Regions from separate parts of the Exiguobacterium sp. Leaf187 genome, predicted to be linked through region 3. Evidence: riboswitches for the same ligand, from Rfam matches in the RefSeq annotation. Region 3 holds a riboswitch; each other region holds the start of a gene.
What was found. Region 3 has a riboswitch for S-adenosylmethionine ahead of ASF99_RS14860 (LLM class flavin-dependent oxidoreductase). Riboswitches for the same ligand answer to the same signal wherever they lie in the genome.
Positions count from the first base shown of each region.

Region 1: it holds a riboswitch for S-adenosylmethionine, as region 3 does, so the genes downstream of both, ASF99_RS12715 (methionine ABC transporter ATP-binding protein) here and ASF99_RS14860 (LLM class flavin-dependent oxidoreductase) in region 3, are expected to answer to the same signal.
Region 2: it holds a riboswitch for S-adenosylmethionine, as region 3 does, so the genes downstream of both, ASF99_RS16850 (2,3-diketo-5-methylthiopentyl-1-phosphate enolase) here and ASF99_RS14860 (LLM class flavin-dependent oxidoreductase) in region 3, are expected to answer to the same signal.
Region 4: it holds a riboswitch for S-adenosylmethionine, as region 3 does, so the genes downstream of both, ASF99_RS14145 (Na+/H+ antiporter NhaC family protein) here and ASF99_RS14860 (LLM class flavin-dependent oxidoreductase) in region 3, are expected to answer to the same signal.

Region 1 is NZ_LMPR01000009.1:1,643,861-1,648,027, forward strand. It holds gene ASF99_RS12705 (alpha-glucosidase) at 1-784, opposite strand, end outside; gene ASF99_RS12710 (aminotransferase class I/II-fold pyridoxal phosphate-dependent enzyme) at 933-2,120, shown strand; SAM riboswitch class I at 2,183-2,288, shown strand; gene ASF99_RS12715 (methionine ABC transporter ATP-binding protein) at 2,373-3,386, shown strand; gene ASF99_RS12720 (methionine ABC transporter permease) at 3,376-4,041, shown strand; gene ASF99_RS12725 (MetQ/NlpA family ABC transporter substrate-binding protein) at 4,069-4,167, shown strand, end outside.
Region 2 is NZ_LMPR01000014.1:85,708-89,874, forward strand. It holds gene ASF99_RS16840 (methylthioribulose 1-phosphate dehydratase) at 1-156, opposite strand, end outside; gene ASF99_RS16845 (2-hydroxy-3-keto-5-methylthiopentenyl-1-phosphate phosphatase) at 153-812, opposite strand; gene ASF99_RS16850 (2,3-diketo-5-methylthiopentyl-1-phosphate enolase) at 809-1,999, opposite strand; SAM riboswitch class I at 2,070-2,171, opposite strand; SAM riboswitch class I at 2,377-2,480, shown strand; gene mtnK (S-methyl-5-thioribose kinase) at 2,559-3,725, shown strand; gene mtnA (S-methyl-5-thioribose-1-phosphate isomerase) at 3,722-4,167, shown strand, end outside.
Region 3 is NZ_LMPR01000011.1:162,251-166,417, forward strand. It holds gene ASF99_RS14855 (ATP-grasp domain-containing protein) at 1-359, opposite strand, end outside; gene ASF99_RS14860 (LLM class flavin-dependent oxidoreductase) at 356-1,414, opposite strand; SAM riboswitch class I at 1,489-1,591, opposite strand; gene ASF99_RS14865 (DUF975 family protein) at 1,704-2,342, opposite strand; gene ASF99_RS14870 (DUF2325 domain-containing protein) at 2,406-3,671, opposite strand; gene ASF99_RS14875 (DUF817 domain-containing protein) at 3,759-4,167, opposite strand, start outside.
Region 4 is NZ_LMPR01000011.1:13,544-17,710, reverse strand. It holds gene ASF99_RS14155 (aldo/keto reductase) at 1-89, opposite strand, end outside; gene ASF99_RS14150 (hypothetical protein) at 248-451, shown strand; gene ASF99_RS14145 (Na+/H+ antiporter NhaC family protein) at 493-1,803, opposite strand; SAM riboswitch class I at 1,884-1,988, opposite strand; gene ASF99_RS14140 (metal ABC transporter solute-binding protein, Zn/Mn family) at 2,058-3,071, opposite strand; gene ASF99_RS14135 (alpha/beta hydrolase) at 3,242-4,167, shown strand, end outside.

The DNA of each region.
Region 1 (4,167 bases), on a different contig from region 3:
TGACATATAACAGTCCATCTTCTGGACCGACGAACGGAATCTCACCAACTGTAAACAAGTCTTTACCAGCGAGAACATTCGCATGCATCTCCTGCAAGAAGTCATGCACACCTGGCTGATTCCCAAGGTACGAGAGATCAAACGGATTGGCGACATCCTCGAACGACCGTTTTTTGATCAAGTTGATGACATCCATCCGGAAGCCGTCGATCCCTTGAGCAATCCACCAGTTCATCATATCGTAGATTGCTTGCCTCACAGCTGGGTGCTCCCAGTTCAAGTCCGGTTGTTCTTTGGCGAAGGAATGAAAATAATACTGCCCGCGCTCTTCACTCCACGTCCACGGACTTGGCGCAAAGTACGAGCGCCAGTTGTTCGGAGGCGTCTCTTTCGTGCCGTCTTTCCAGATGTACCAGTCATCCTTATCGTTGATCCGCTCACATGACTGACGGAACCAGTCATGCTGGTCACTCGTATGGTTCACGACTAAATCGAGAATGATCTTTAATCCACGGGCATGAGCAGCCGTGATCAACTCCTGGAGATCTCCCATCGTTCCCGCTTTTTTCATGATCTCGTAATAATCGGCAATATCATAGCCGTTATCGACGTCCGGGGAACGATAACATGGATTCAGCCACACGACATCGACACCAAGTGAAGCGATGTAATCAAGCTTCTCGATGACACCTCTTAAATCACCGATCCCATCCCCGTTCGAATCTTTAAAGCTACGCCAGTAGACTTGATAGACGACTGCCTCTTTCCAGTTAGCTCGCTTCATCTTCCCACTCCTCTCCCTACTCTTTATTCCCGCTCCACTTATCTGTACCTGTTTATCCGAAAATTTTTTTAAATTTCGAAAAAGTTCTTTTCTTTTGACTGAATATTCGTTATCCTTGACGACAATACCACGAAGGAGGCATTCATCCATGAAACATTTCGCTCCATCCATCGCCATTGATCGGCTTCCTGCTCCCGTCTTCGCTGAACTTGCGAACCGAATCGGTGCTGTAAAAGCTGCCGGACATGATGTCATCACACTTGGTCAAGGAACACCCGACCAAACGACGCCTGTACATATTCTCGATGCCTTAAAACAAGCTATCGACGAGCCAACGAACCTTCAATATCCACCATTTCGTGGACATGATTTTCTAAAACAAGCTGTCTCAAACTTTTACGCGACTGAATTCGGTGTCACGATCGATCCGGCAACGGAAGTCGCGATTCTCCTCGGCAGTAAAGCCGGAATCGTCGCCTTACCGCAGACGATCGTCAACCCTGGAGAAGGTGTCATCGTCCCGGATCCAGGATACCCGGATTACCTGTCTGGTGCAGCACTTGCTGGCGCTTACCCGATTACGCTTCCGTTGCTCGAGAAAAATGATTTCTTGCCGGATTATGACTTACTTGATACGACGGACGTTGAGCGTGCCCGGATGTTGTTCCTCAACTACCCGAGTAATCCGACGGGTGCGACCGCGACGGCAGAAGCCTTCGAGCAGACAGTCGCTTTCGCCGATGCCCATGATATCTGTGTCGTTCATGACTTAGCATACGGCGGTATCAGTTTCGATGGTCCGACGCGAAGTTTCTTGCAGACGGAAGGGGCGAAAGACGTCGGAATCGAGCTATTCTCACTCTCAAAACGCTTCAACATGTCCGGCTTCCGGATTGCCTTTGCCATCGGAAATCCGTCCGTCATCTCAAGCATCGAAACGTACCAAGAACATCTCTACGTCAGTGCCTTCACACCGATTCAGCATGCGGCGACCGTCGCCCTCACGAGTGACCAGACGTGCGTCCGTGAGTTAAGTCGCTTGTATGAAACACGACGCGATGCGTTGTTCGCAAAACTTGATGCAATCGGCTGGAGTGGACCACGCCCGGGCGGTTCCTTCTTCGTCTGGCTTCCTGTTCCTGAAGGTTACACGTCCCAGAGCTTCACCGATCATCTACTTGACGAAGCGCACGTCGCTGTGACCCCTGGATCCTTCTTCGGCGAACACGGTGAAGGCTACGTCCGGATCAGCTTGATTGCTGACGTCGAACGTCTAGAAGAAGCCGTCGATCGAATCGGAACGCTCAACCTATTCCGGACACCTGTTGCGGAATAATTCTGAAAAAACATTTGACAGATGGGAATCATTTCCGTTAAAGTAAGTCCCAACAGCATAACTACTTATCGAGAGCGACCGAGGGATTAGGCCCAACGACGTCCGGCAACCACCTGTAAGGAACGGTGCCACATCCTACAGAATGATTTTCATTCTGAGAGATAAGTTACGAAATCTTACACTTTCGTCGCTTTTTTCTGGTTGCTCCGCTACTAGGAAAAAGCGACTTTTTTTGTATGAGGAGATGAGCGGATGATTGAATTCAAACACATTACAAAACGGTTCGTCCGAGACCGGACCCCGATTTTTGCCTTACGGGATGTCGATTTGACGATCCAAAAAGGAGAAATCTTCGGAATCATTGGCGAGTCTGGTGCCGGTAAAAGTACGTTGCTTCGCCTAATCAATGGGCTCGAGCATCCGACACAAGGAACCGTCAAGGTCGACGGTGTCTCGCTTGGCGGGATGTCAAAAGCAGATTTGCGTCAACTTCGCTTGCGGACAGGAATGATCTTTCAGCATTTCCAATTGATCCAGTCGCGCAACGTCGCGGATAACATCGCTTTTGCGCTCAAGGCCGCTGGCGTCAAACGAGCAGATTTCCCGGAGCGGATCCGCGAACTCGTCTCGCTCGTCGGACTTGAAGGATTTGAGACGAACTTCCCGAGTCAATTAAGCGGTGGGCAGAAACAGCGCGTCGGGATTGCCCGGGCACTCGCAAACAATCCGACCGTCTTGTTATGTGATGAAGCGACATCCGCTCTTGACCCCGTTACGACACTACAGATCCTTGAACTGCTGAAGGATTTGAATGAACGACTCGGGTTGACGATCGTCCTCATCACGCATGAGATTGATGTCGTCAAACAGATTTGCCATCGTGTCGCGGTCATGTCACAAGGTGAAGTCGTTGAAGTCGCCTCAACCTATGACTTGTTCAGTCAAGCTAAGCATCCGGTGACGCAACATTATGTCGATACGGCACTACAAATCGAATTGCCGGAACGCATTTTACAGGCAACCCCAGGCAAGATCATCCGCTTGCAGTTCACGGGCGAAAAGACCGGTGAGAGTACGTTATCAGAAGCGATCCGCCGTTACGATATCTCAGTCAGCATCTTGCACGGCAAGGTCGACTACATTCAAGACGTCGCCTTCGGTGTCCTCATTGTCAGCTTGACGGGATCATCCAATCAAATCGCTCTTGCCCTCGACTGGCTCGCGACGGAACTTCATGCACTCGAGGTGATTCAGGATGTGGCTTGATCGTATTCAAACGATGTTACCTGAGCTCTTGAAGGCACTCGGCGAGACAGCATGGATGGTCGGAATTTCACTTGCTTTCGCATTGGTCGTCGGGATTCCGCTCGGAATTCTCTTGTTCGTCACCGACCGCGGATTATTTTTTCAAAACCTTGCCGTCCGCCGTGTTCTTGACTTCGTCGTCAACATCGTCCGGTCGCTACCGTTCATTATCTTGTTGGTCGCCCTCATTCCGTTGACGAAGTTCTTACTCGACAATACGATCGGTCCGACGGCAGCATCTGTCAGTCTCAGTGTCGCAGCGATTCCGTTTCTCGCGCGACTCGTCGAAACATCACTCCGTGAAATTCCGCCTGGTCTAATCGAAGCAGCGGAAGCCTGTGGGGCGAAACCATTGCGGATCATCGTCAGTGTCCTCTTACCGGAAGCACTCCCTGGCATCATTCAGGGCATCACATTAACGACGATCAGCTTGATTGGCTTCTCAGCGATGGCTGGTATCGTCGGCGGCGGTGGTGTCGGTGACCTCGCGATCCGTTTCGGTTACTATCGCTACGATAATCTCATCATGATCGTGACGATCGTCGTGCTCATCGTCATCGTTCAAAGTATTCAAGCACTTGGCAATCAACTGGCGCGAAAAACAGATAAACGCTAATCACACATACAAAGGGAGAGTGGAATCATGAAAAAACGATATGCCTTTTTAGCAACAGCCTTACTCGGTGCAGGAGTCCTCGCAGGATGTGGAGACAGCAGCGCTGATGAAAAAAACAAGACGATC
Region 2 (4,167 bases), on a different contig from region 3:
CTGCCGTTTATCTTTTCCGCTTGCCGTCACAAGGAATTCAACCGGGACACCGGATGTCCGAATGGCGAGATTGCCACTCGTACCAGGGAACCAATCGCGAGCCGCAAGCTCTTGTTTGATGGCGCGTAGCTCTTCATAGCGTCGCATGAATGTCATGTTGTCACCTCCGCTCGTGTTAAATCATGAACGATATCATGGAACGTCTCAAACGGTGTATAGGCGATATCGTTCTCTTCACACAACGTGATCAGATAATCACGGGCATAGACACGATCCGCTTGTTTTGCGAGTTCGAAGTCCGTCACCGAGTCGCCGATGACGATGATGACGTCACCGTCTTTACGTAGTGTCCGAGCAACGGACGTTTTACAACAGCCGCACCCGTTCGTGCAATGGGTATCGCAGGCGTGTGGCCAATCGATATGAACGAATGGACCGTCAAAATTTGCGACATTGCAATAGATGCGCTCCTGCTCAAGGAATGGCGCTAAGATCGGTTCGACGAAAAAGTCCATTCCGCCGCTGACGATCGAGAAATCGATGTCTTGACGACGACTGTACTGAAGCAACTCCGAAAATCCGTCGCGAATGACGGCGCGCTCCAGTAAAAAGTCAAGATAGGACGCTTTCCCATCAGATGGCAGAAGTGCGAACATTTGCCCGACACCACTTTGAATCGATAACGTCCGGTCGAGTACACCGTGTTTCAACGGTTCGAAGTCGCTCGCTGGCGCAAATGCCTGCATGAGTGCGATGATATTATCCTGTGTCGTCACGGTACCGTCGAAGTCACAAAGAATCCGTACGGTCATGACTTGATCCCCCAAGCGTCGAGGGCGATCCGTAATTCTTCATGACGCGATGCTGCCGTCGATAGGGATTCATTTGCGAGTGCCGCATCGAGTGCCTGACGGAAAGCGGTGACACCAGCCGCAGCACCTTGCGGATGACCATGTACGCCGCCACCGGCGTTGATGACGGAATCGATCCCGAAGTCCCGTACGAGTTGAGCGACGAGTCCAGGATGAATACCGGCTGAAGGAACCGGGAAGGTCGATTTCGTCTGACCGAGACGGGTCGCTTCGACCGCGATACCACGGGCGACATCCTTTGGCAAAGCGACATTGCCGTAAGGCGACGGGAATAGCGTCAAGTCTGCTCCAGCAGCACGCGGTAATGTGCCAAGTAAGACAGGAGCTGCGACTCCGTGATTCGGGCTAGCGATCAACGCACCGCTATAGGCCGGATGATTGAAGATTGGGACGTTGATTTCCGGATCACTTGCCAGTTCGCGTAAGACGTCGAGTCCGTATGTGAAGGTATTCAGCAAGAAAGCGGTCGCTCCAGCGTCAATCAATCGCTTGGCTTTATCCTTGAGCGTAAAGACGGGACCGCTGAGTGTGATTGCATATAACGCGCGTTTACCGGTCCGGTGGAAGTGAGCGTCGATGACCTCACGTCCAATTCGTGCCCGGTCAATCGTTGGTGTCAATGGATTGTCGTATAGGATCTCATCGTCCTTGACGAGATCAATCCCACCAGCGAGTTGTCCTTCGAGTTGATCACGAAGAAACGATAAATCGCGTCCGATGACTCCTTTGAAGATGCTCATTAATAATGGGCGATCTTCGACACCGATCAAGGAACGGACCCCTTCAATCCCGAATTTCGCACCTGGAAAGTCCGACGTAAATGTATCGGGTAGTAGCAATTCCGTTAATTTGATTTCACCGTCGAGTGAGAGTTTCCCGAAGACGGTCGTCAGAATCGCAGAAAAGTCGCGCGACACGTTATGTTCCGGATAACGAATCGTGATATATCCTTTGCCATCGCGCTCTTCGGTATGTACGACTTCCCCTTTGAACGAGGCGAGTTGTTGTTGTTCGAGATGATTCAGTTCCGTCCAAGAACCGACTGTCAGACCAAGCGCGAGTTGTTCAGCGCGCTGCTCGAGTCGATCACGGGCAGTCAATTGATAAGTAGCAGTGATATAAGCCATGTCTTTCCTCCTTCAACAAAAAAATGGTCTCTCGTCAGCGACAAGAGACCATGAATGATTCGAACGTGGACTCTTATCTGTCAGCTTAGTAGCTGCAAGAATTAGCACCGTGCCAAAAGGTCGGTTGCTGCGACATCGTAGGGCTTGTCCCTCCGTCTGCTCTTGATAAGAATTGGATGAAATTGTGAAATCTAATTGCAATTTTTACATGAGAATCGTGACTTGTCAAACTATTTTTAGAAAATTTATTTTTTTGGAAATACTCTTTCTATAGATGACTTAAAAATGATGTCCGTTTCTGCTTGATTTCGATTTGACAGCGAGGAAGTCGATTGCGTAAGATTCAAATCAATATCACACACGACAACTACATACGACTCTTATCGCGAGTTGGCAGAGGGAATTGGCCCGATGACGCCGCAGCAACCGACCACTAGGCACGGTGCTACATCCAACAGACGTTTCGTCTGAGAGATAAGAGGACGCAGTGACTTTTCTGCGCCTCTTTTCGATGACGAAAAGAGGCGCTTTTTCGTGTATCACATAGGGGGAAACTGAGATGACATATAAAGCATTCACAGAACAGGACGCGATTGATCGTGTTCGGACATTAGGACTGATCGGCGATGGAGCCGTCGAAGCAGAAGAGATTGGCGACGGGAACCTCAACCTCGTCTTTCGGATTCGAGAAGGCGAACATCGCTTGATTTTAAAACAAGCATTACCATATGCGAAGGTCGTCGGGGAGAGCTGGCCGTTATCGCTCGAACGAGCGTGGATCGAGCAATCCGCACTCCGTGAATTCGCGCGACATGCCGTACCGTTCGTACCACGTGTTTTTCATGCTAGTCACGAAGAGGCGTATACGGTCATGGAAGATCTTTCACATTTGACGATCGTTCGAAGCGGTTTACTCGCAGGTGAACAGTATCCGTTGCTTGCGGAACATATCGGTTCTTATCTCGCTCGGACGTTATTCCATACATCGGACTTTGCGCTTGGTCCGGTTGAAAAGAAACGTGTCGCCCGAACGTACTACAATCCAGACTTGTGCGACATCACGGAAAAATTAATCTTCACGGATCCGTTTCATGACGCGGAGACGAACGAGATTGAAGCCGGACTCGAAGAAGAGGTGGCACGTCTATGGGCAGACGATGAGTTGAAACGCGAAGTCGCAAAACTCGAAGCGCTCTTCATCACGAAAGGAGATGCATTGCTGCACGGCGATCTACATACAGGAAGCATCTTCGCCTCAGCGACGGAAACGAAAGTCATCGATCCTGAATTCGCCTTTTATGGTCCATTTGGATTCGATGTCGGACAGTTCATCGCCCACTTATTCTTCGCGGCATATCCGGATTACCCTACACGACGTGACGCCCGAATCAAGGATATCGATACGTTCTGGCTGACGTTCGCTTCAACGTTCCGTGCCTTATGGGAACGGGAAGCCGTCGAACCGTTCCAGGCACCAGGACTCGTCGATGATGTACTGAGCACGATCTTGCAGGATGCCCTTGGCTTCGCCGGTTGCGAATTGATTCGGCGGACGATCGGTCTAGCACTGGTCGCTGATTTAGAATCAATCAATTCAACGACGGAACGCTTAGAGCGGAAACGTCACGCTCTCCGTCTAGGAACAGCGTTAATCAAACGCCGTACAGAATGTCGGACATTCGATGATTTACGAAACTTTGACGTAACGGAGGAACTTAGCCGATGACTACATTCGTTCAAAGTATCCGTTACGAAGACCGTGTCTTGACGATTCTCGATCAGACACGTCTACCGCAGGAAGAGCACTATGAAGTCATTGCTGATCTCGCGCAAGCCGTTGAGGCGATTAAACAACTGCGCGTTCGGGGCGCACCTGCGATCAGTTTATTTGGGGGATTCGTGCTCGTTCAAGAAGCATACCGGTTTGAAGCGGCGCTTCCGGTCTACAAGCAAGCCTTGCTTGAGACATCGGCGACGTTACTCGCGACACGACCGACGGCCGTCAACTTGCGAAATGTCCTCGATCAATTGAATCCAATCATTCAAGACGGGACGTCGGTAGAAGAGATTCGCGAACGGTTGGAAAAACGGACGGTCGCTTTATACGACCAGGATGCGCAGACGTCACGTCAAATCGGGATTCATGCACTGGAATTATTCCAGTCAGG
Region 3 (4,167 bases):
TCGCGTCCGACGGCAGCCGTCGTCTTCGGTACACGAATCCCAGCCTTACGCAACGCCGTGTATTGATTGACTTTGCTGACTTCTAAACGAAGCGCACGCGTTCCATTAAAGACAGTCCGGTCATGCTCTTCTAACCAAGCGAGCACTCCTTCCGTCAACTCCGGCGCGTAACGGTGCCCCCGCGTATGCGAAGAGGCACTCATGCGGCTGTAAAAGACGCCTTCTGGCGGCAGTTCATCCAGCGGAACAATCCCTTCATTCAAGTGCCACTCTTCATACGGTAACTCGAGTTCTTCGAGACGTTTGATGAGATGGTCCGTCCATTCTTGGTTTTCGTGGAGAATATGAATTTTTGTCATGATTGTTGACCTACCTTTCGTTTCGCTTCGACCAGTGGCATTACGTCACGGGCAAAGCGTTCCATTTCTTCGAGTTGTGGTGAGAATTGTAATAAGAGTAACGTGACACCAACAGCTTCGAATGCCAGAATGCGTTCAGCAATTTGTTCTGGTGTTCCGATTAAATTCGGACGTAGACCACGGTTCGAGACGGAATAATCGTTTCGTTCGACCTGTTGCTCCAGTTGCGATTTACTGATGAAATCCTGATAACCGGCATAACCAGCGCTGTCTTCCTTAACGTCCGTGATGCGTTGCCATTCAAGAAGTGCTTCTTCTTCCGTATCCCGACAAATGATGTAGGCAGCAAGACCGAAGCTCTCAAGCGGCGTTTGTCCCGTCGTTTCCCGGCGTACTTTCATGTCATTGATTTTATGGGCTACTTCTTCAACAGTACCCCCATGCATGACATAAGCGTCACAGTGTTCGACGATCGTCCGTTTTCCAGCTTCACTCTCTCCACCGGCGTAGAGCTTGATCCCTGGACGCTGGACTGGCTTCGGATGGAGTTCTGCTTGCTCGATCGTGTAGTGATGACCGGAGAAGCTATACGGTGACGCATCTGCCCATAGTCCCTTCATGACCGTGACGAACTCTTCCGTCCGAGCATAGCGTTCATCGTGTGCTGTGAAGATACCATTGTATTGTTTCGCTTCCTCTGCCCACCACGCTGAAACGACGTTGAGCGTAAAGCGTCCACCACTCAACTGATCGATGTTTGCCGCCATCTTCGCTGTCGTCGCTGGATTATGGAACCCGGGACGAACCGCTGTCATGATCTCAAGGCGTTCCGTCGTTGCAGCAATCGCTGCTGCCGTCGTCCATGCCTCAAGACTCGGTTCCTTGATGCCTTTGATATCATTCAAGTTCAATTCCGCAATCAACGTCGTCGAGAAGCCGATCCGTTCTGCTGTTTGTGCGACTTGTTTCGCATAATCGAAGGTCGGTGGCATCTGTTCATCCTCGACGTTACGTAACCATCCCCCAAAAATCGGTAACCAAAAACCATACTCCACTCCATCGTCCCCCTTATCATAAAAAAACGCTCTTTTCGAAGTTCGAAAAGAGCGACGGTATCTTGTCCTGTCCGCTCTTATCTTCGGAAGGTATCCCTTCCTGGAAGTAGCACCTTCCGCCACGGCGGGGTTGCTGAAGTGTCTTCGGGCCAGTCCCTCGACTTCTCTAGATAAGATGTGTTGCATTCATCGTACAAAATTCACTGAACTAAAGCAACCATTAAACCGTCTTTTCCAATCGGAATTATTTCGAGCATAAAAAATCCCGACATCGTGTCGGGATCCGGTATTAATATGGTGCGACGAAATCTGATGTTGGCTCTGGCGTTTGTTCACCACGAACACGATCATAGAATTTTGCAAAGGTAACACTGAAATATGGTGTAATCCACAAGAATGCTAGGCCGAGGGTAACGATTCCTAAAAGAGCCCAACCAATAAACGACAGTAGAAGAAGGAATGCTTCCATTTTATGCCCGTCCATCATTTTTCGGGAGCGTGTAATGGCCTCTAAGATACCAATCGATGGTTCATCTCGCAAAATATAGAACGTTAGCATGTAAGAAAATGATTTAATGATTCCCGGTACGACTAATAGCAGTAACCATAAGAAGATAAAAAAGAGTTGTACGATGGCTAGACCAATCACTTTGAAAAACATACCATATGGTTCAAATAAATCCGTCACTTTCGTTTCTTCTCCGCGAGCAATCGACATCGCAATCCAAGTCCAACCGACTCCGACCGGGATCAATAAAATCGATACCAACGATACGACGAGATCCATCGTATTAGCTGGTTCATCTATATCTGATCCAAATAATCCAGGCACACCTTGAATGATACTAAACAGAATAACTGTTAGGACTGCGAATCCCCAACGACCGCTGAGCGACTCCTTCGCTGCTTTTTTTAATTGAGATGACATGAGTAAGGTCCTCCTTGAAAAATAAGTTCTCACCTTACTCTACGGCTAATAACTTCTAATGTTTCACTGATTTTTCAATAATTTCCCCTCTTGTTTCTGTTTCAACCAAGCGCGCTCAAGTTGCCGCTCACACGCTGTATATAACGAACGTCGACCGTCGAGGCGTTCCATCGCGAATGGAATACCATGCTTTTTCGCCTGAGCGATGACATGTGCACTCGCTGCATGAGAGACACGGCTCGTCACGACGACGATCGCGTCCGTCTTTTTGGCGAGACAAGCAATCTTTTTCGCGGACTGTGCGTCCCCTGCTAGATGAATTAATTCGATCCCCGTCGGCACAAAGAACTCACGATAGACAGCGGTCTGTTGTTCGTTTCCAACGATAACAAGACGCATGCCTGTGAAGCGCGTGAAATCTAACGGTGTCTTATCAACGAAATCCATCAATTGTCCCGGTACGGCTGTTGTTACGATCGGTTCAATCGTTTGCTCTTTTGGCATACGGACGCGACGCTGCGCTTTTTTAGCTTTCGGCACTGGTTGCCGTTTCATTTTTCGTGCATACCGATTTGACTTTTTTGTTGTCACAGGCGTCTTCACTACCTGTTGTTCTATCGCTGACGGACGGTTGGATGATGCGTTGACGATCGGCTCTTCATACGTGAACGGATGCTTCCAAGCAATCGTTAATGTATCCTTCCGCCCCCGCCACATGACGAGATCGACAAGTTGCCCTGCTTCTAGTCGGAAATAGCGCATGTCTTCTACCGGTACAACATAATAGAACGATCTGCCCGACTCATCTTGCAGTGGACCATTCACCGTTTCCTCAATGATTCCATGTGCTTTGACGATTGCTTGTTCAAACACGACACGTTCCGGATTCTCTCTCATTCGCTCCGTCGAGACGACGGCTTCGATACGGCATATCTTTTTTTGATCATCCTGACGATCGACACGGACCCGAACTTCCATGCCGTGCTCGAGATTCCAATCGCGGACGTCTCGTTCAGAAATATGACTGCCCGACCATTCTAGTAAAGTACCGCCTTTTAACCCCCGCTGAAACGTATAGGCATAACGTTGCTTGCGTACTGGCTCGACCGGTACTTGCGGTGGAATGACGATGGTCTGCTCTAGCTCTATTGCTTCATCGATGACCAATGTTTCTTGAACGTCGCGCGGTGCATAATACGCTGACATCTTGACCCATTCATCGATTCCGTTTACTTCGTCGAGCCAGAGTTGCCAATCTTCATACCGCTCCACGGCCGCTAATTTCATCTGTACCAATTCAGTTGCTCGTTCCATCACCTGTTGCATCATCCATGACCACTTCCTTTGCGTTTTTTTCACTATAGCAACGAAAAAACGCGGAAGTAGTTCAAAAAAACAGCCTGGTTGTTTTTTTGTTTAGGTACGTTGTTGAATTTCCACAGCCGGATCCTGACGCTTATATTTTGCGACGATGACGATCAAAACCGTAATGATCACAAGCAGGAACCAAGAAGACAATTTTCCAAGATCAACGACTGCCCATCCGCCTTCTTGATGCGGATAGACCCATCCTTTAAAGAACGTTACGATGTTCTCCGCGATCCAAATGAAAAAGGCGATCAATAAAAAGGACAGGACGAGCGGCATCCGGTAGATCGTTTGCTCGATCGTAAAATGAACCCATGACTTATAGAAGACGAGAACGACGAGGACCATCAATAGCCAGCGTGCATCGAAGATCCAGTGGTGGGTGAAGAAGTTGAGATAGACGAGACTCCCGACGCTGATCGCAAGCCAAGGTGGTGGAAATGCTATAAATCGTAAA
Region 4 (4,167 bases), 150 kb from region 3:
GCAGGTGCTTCTGTCTCTTCATCTACTTGCCAGACACCGAATCCGATTTGGGGAATCGTAATACCGTTTGAAAGTTTTGCGTATTGCATGTGTTACTCCTCCTCATAAAACGTAGTTTAGATTTGCTCGTTTAGTTTAGCATGAACGAACGAAGACGTCCGTTTCTATGCTCATGGAGAAATAGGATATGATATAAAATAGAAGCGTAATAAAATCTGAATGCCTGTCCGAAAAAGGAGGATAACAGATGGCTCAAAAGAATAAAAAGCTATCAAAGGGAGCTTGGCTTAGTATTGGTGCCTTGCTGGTCACACAAGCAGTGAGTCTGTTTTTCAGTGCACGAAAGTCAGGACGTAATCCATGGGTGTGGGGAGGTGCTGGACTCCTTCAGTTTCCACTTCCGGCAATCGCCTATTTGATCTTAGAAAGACAAGCAAAGCAGAAAAAATAACAAAACAGGTCTGATCATAGCGATCGGACCTGTTTTTATGATTAGGAAGAAATTTTTTCTTGCTTCGCAGCTGTCTTCTTCATGCGTGGCAATCCGAAGAAGATGGCGATTGATCCACAAACGAAGAGGAGGAACGGATAGAACAGATACGGAATCAGTTCAGGAGAAGCCGTCTTCGTCAATTCTGCTGCAATCAATAGTTGTGCCCCATACGGAATGATGCCTTGAATACCACAAGAGAAGATATCAAGGATACTCGCTGATTTCTTGCGATCGATTTCATACGTATCGGCGATTTCAGCTGCCAGTGGTCCAGCGACAAGAATCGAGATCGTATTGTTCGCCGTTGCGAGGTTCGTCGCACTAACGAGTGCCGCCATACTGAATTCGGCACCGCGACGCTGTGAAATCTTGCGCGTCAGCGTCTCTTTCAAGTAAGCAATTCCACCGTTGAACGTAATCAAACTGACGAGACCACCCATGAGGAGCGTCAAGATTGAAATCTCTGCCATGCCCATCATTCCTTTTGACATCGAAAGGACGAACCCACTTAAACCGAAGCTATTGTCAATCATACCGATGATGCCAGTGAGCAATGTACCACCGACGAGAACGAGGATGACATTAACACCAAATAGTGCAAGGACGATGACGGCGAGATATGGAATCAATTTGTAGAACTCGAATGCTTTAGCCGTTACCGCATCGCCAGAACCAGAAACGAATGCGAGTAAGATGACCGTCAAGATGGCAGCCGGGAGAACGATCATGAAGTTCGTTCGGAACTTATCACGCATGTTCGTTTTTTGCGTTCGAACGGCAGCGATCGTCGTATCTGAGATGAACGACAAGTTATCGCCGAACATCGAACCCCCAACGACTGATGCTGCTGCGATCGCGACGTTGATGCCTGTTGCTTCATGAATACCGAAAGCGATCGGCGCGAGCGCGGCAATCGTTCCGGTAGATGTCCCCATCGCCATCGAGATGAAGGCAGCGATGACGAACAGACCGCTCATCAGGAGTGACGGAGGTAGGAACGTCAAAGCAGCATTGACGGTCGCATCGATGGCACCGATTGCTTCTGCCGTTCCAGAAAACGTACCGGCTAATAAGAAGATGAAGACCATGATCATGATATCGGGATTTCCGGCACCGGTTGCGATTCGTTCGACCGTTTGATTGATGGATCCTTTCGTTGTGATTGCAGCAAAGATTAAAGCAATCAATGCGGCGATAAGGATCGGAAATTTGTAAAAGTCGTCATAGAAGATCCCGGCTCCGATGAAGAGGACCAGGAATACGACGAGGGGAAGCAGTGCCCATTTGTTAGGCGTGATCGTTTCATTCATTGTTGACACCTCGTTTCTCAAAGGTACAAAAAAAGACCCCTTCGCAAGAAAGAAGGAGGTCTTTATGAAAAAAGACGCTCTTCTTATCTCTCAAGCTTTCGCTTGCTGGATTTGGCACAGTACGAATCAAATCGTCCGCTGCCGAAACATCATTGGGCCAGTCCCTCCGTTTCTCGCGATAAAAAGAAGTCATTCAATTGTTGTAAAACACGTTTCTTACCGTACCGCATTGAGTAACGCGTGTCAACTGTACTTTACTGAAGTGCTTGTTTTAATGTTTGGACGTTTTCTTCCATCAACTTGAAGTACGAGCTGTTTTGTTGCGCTTTCGTGACCGACTCTAGATTATGAATCGTCACGGATTCAGCTCCGATTTCTTTTTGGATGACACGTGCGACCTTCGGTGAGACCGTCTCTTCGAACGCGACGTATTTCAAATCATGCATCCGTGCTTCTTTCACTAAAGTGGCCAGTTGCTTTTGTGACGGTTCATCGGAAGGAGAAATTCCCGCGATCGGCAGTTGTGTGAAACCATATCGTTCTGCGAGGTAACCATAAGCGGCATGCGTAACGAGAAGTTCTTTTTTTGATCCATCAGCGACGGCTTGTTTAAATTGTTCGTCCAATTCATCAGCTTGCTGATCGAACGCTTTTAAGTTTTTCTCGAATGTTGCTTTGTCTTTTGGTACTTCTTTTGATAAAGCAGTTGTAATCGAGTGTGCCATTGCTTTTGCGTTGACAGGGTCGAGCCAGACGTGTGGATCGTATTTTCCGTGGTCATGACCCTCTTCTTCATGCGCATGTTCGTCCGTTGCGTGATCATCGTGCCCTTCTTCTTCGTGAGCATGTTCGTCTTCTGTATGCCCCTCTTCTTCATGTGCATGAAGCGTAGCATCCGATTCTAGCAAGTTGACGTCTTTACTCGTCTCAATGAAGCGGACGTCCGTGCCTTTTAAGCTCTCTTGGATTTTTTTCGAATACGGCTCGAGCGTCGTGCCCGTTAAGAGGAACAAGTCACCCTTAGCAATTTCAGTGAGTTGTTTTGACGTCGGCTCGTAAGAGTGAGGATCTGCTCCAGGTGGGACGATCATCTTGACGTCGACTTGATCACCACCGATTTCGCGGGCAATAGCAGCTGTTGCGAACGTCGATGCATAGACTTCTGTCTGGGTTTTATCTGAAGTCGATGAATCGGTATTCGAACCGCAAGCGGCGAGGACACTTGCACTCGCGAAGGCGATTGTTAAAGCAGGAATAATTTTTTTCATTATATGATACCTCCATTATTAAAACGTAACAATTCCGATTTGGACTTTCTCACTATAGCGGAACGCTGGTGAAGCGTCAAGTAGGAATACCGAGACGTTCGACATCTTTTAAAACGGGGTAAAAGGATAATAAAGTGAAGAAACTGGCACGTCTTTTTGGAGGTGATCAAGTGAAACGTGAAACTGCATGGCTAATGGGGGGAGCTGCATTATTGACGACGGCAGCAGCGGGAGCGAGTATCTGGAACAATTATGGTGCACTACTTCGATGGACCGAACCCGCCTTGCCACTCACAGAAAAACAACTTGCACCGCGGACGCTCACCTACAAACAGGTGGGAGACCGCATCTTACAACTCGATCTCTATTATCCACCAGGAGAAGGACCGTTTCCAGTTGCCATCTATGCACACGGTGGTGCATTCGTTCGTGGAGAGCGCGATGACATGTTCTGCTTTAGTCCAATCGTTGATCGACTACTTGAACTCGGAGTTGCCGTCTGTAGTATTGAGTATCGTTTGTTCGAAGAGGGCAGTTATTTTCCGGATAACCTCGAAGATGTACGGGATGCGTTATGTTTTTTGAATAAGGAAGCAGAGGGTCTTCGCATTCTAAGAGGACGGATGATGGTATGGGGAGATTCAGCCGGAGCCGCACTCATGCTGACGACGGCACTTGCCCCATCTGCTTTCGTTGGTGAGCGCGATGAGCGGCACATGCCATTGATCAGTGGTGTGATCGCTTTATATCCACCGACGAACTTTTTGCTGTTTAATTTCATTCAGACTTGGATTGCCCATATTAAGTTCTACAAGGGGGGACGAGAAGAATGGCGCAAGCTGATGACGCACGTCTCACCCGTCACACATTTATCGTCGGATGCTCCGCCAATCATGCTCTTGCACGGTAAAAAAGATCCGATTGTTCCGTTTTCTCAAGCCTTGCATTTCGTTGAGAAGGGAGCGGATGTCGGAGCCGATGTTCGTTTGTTTTCCTTTCCGAATGGTACGCACTCACTTGCTAGTTTCGCTCAGACGGAAAATCCGTTAAAGATCGAACGATTGCTTGAACGAATTGAACATTTCACCTGTCAGGT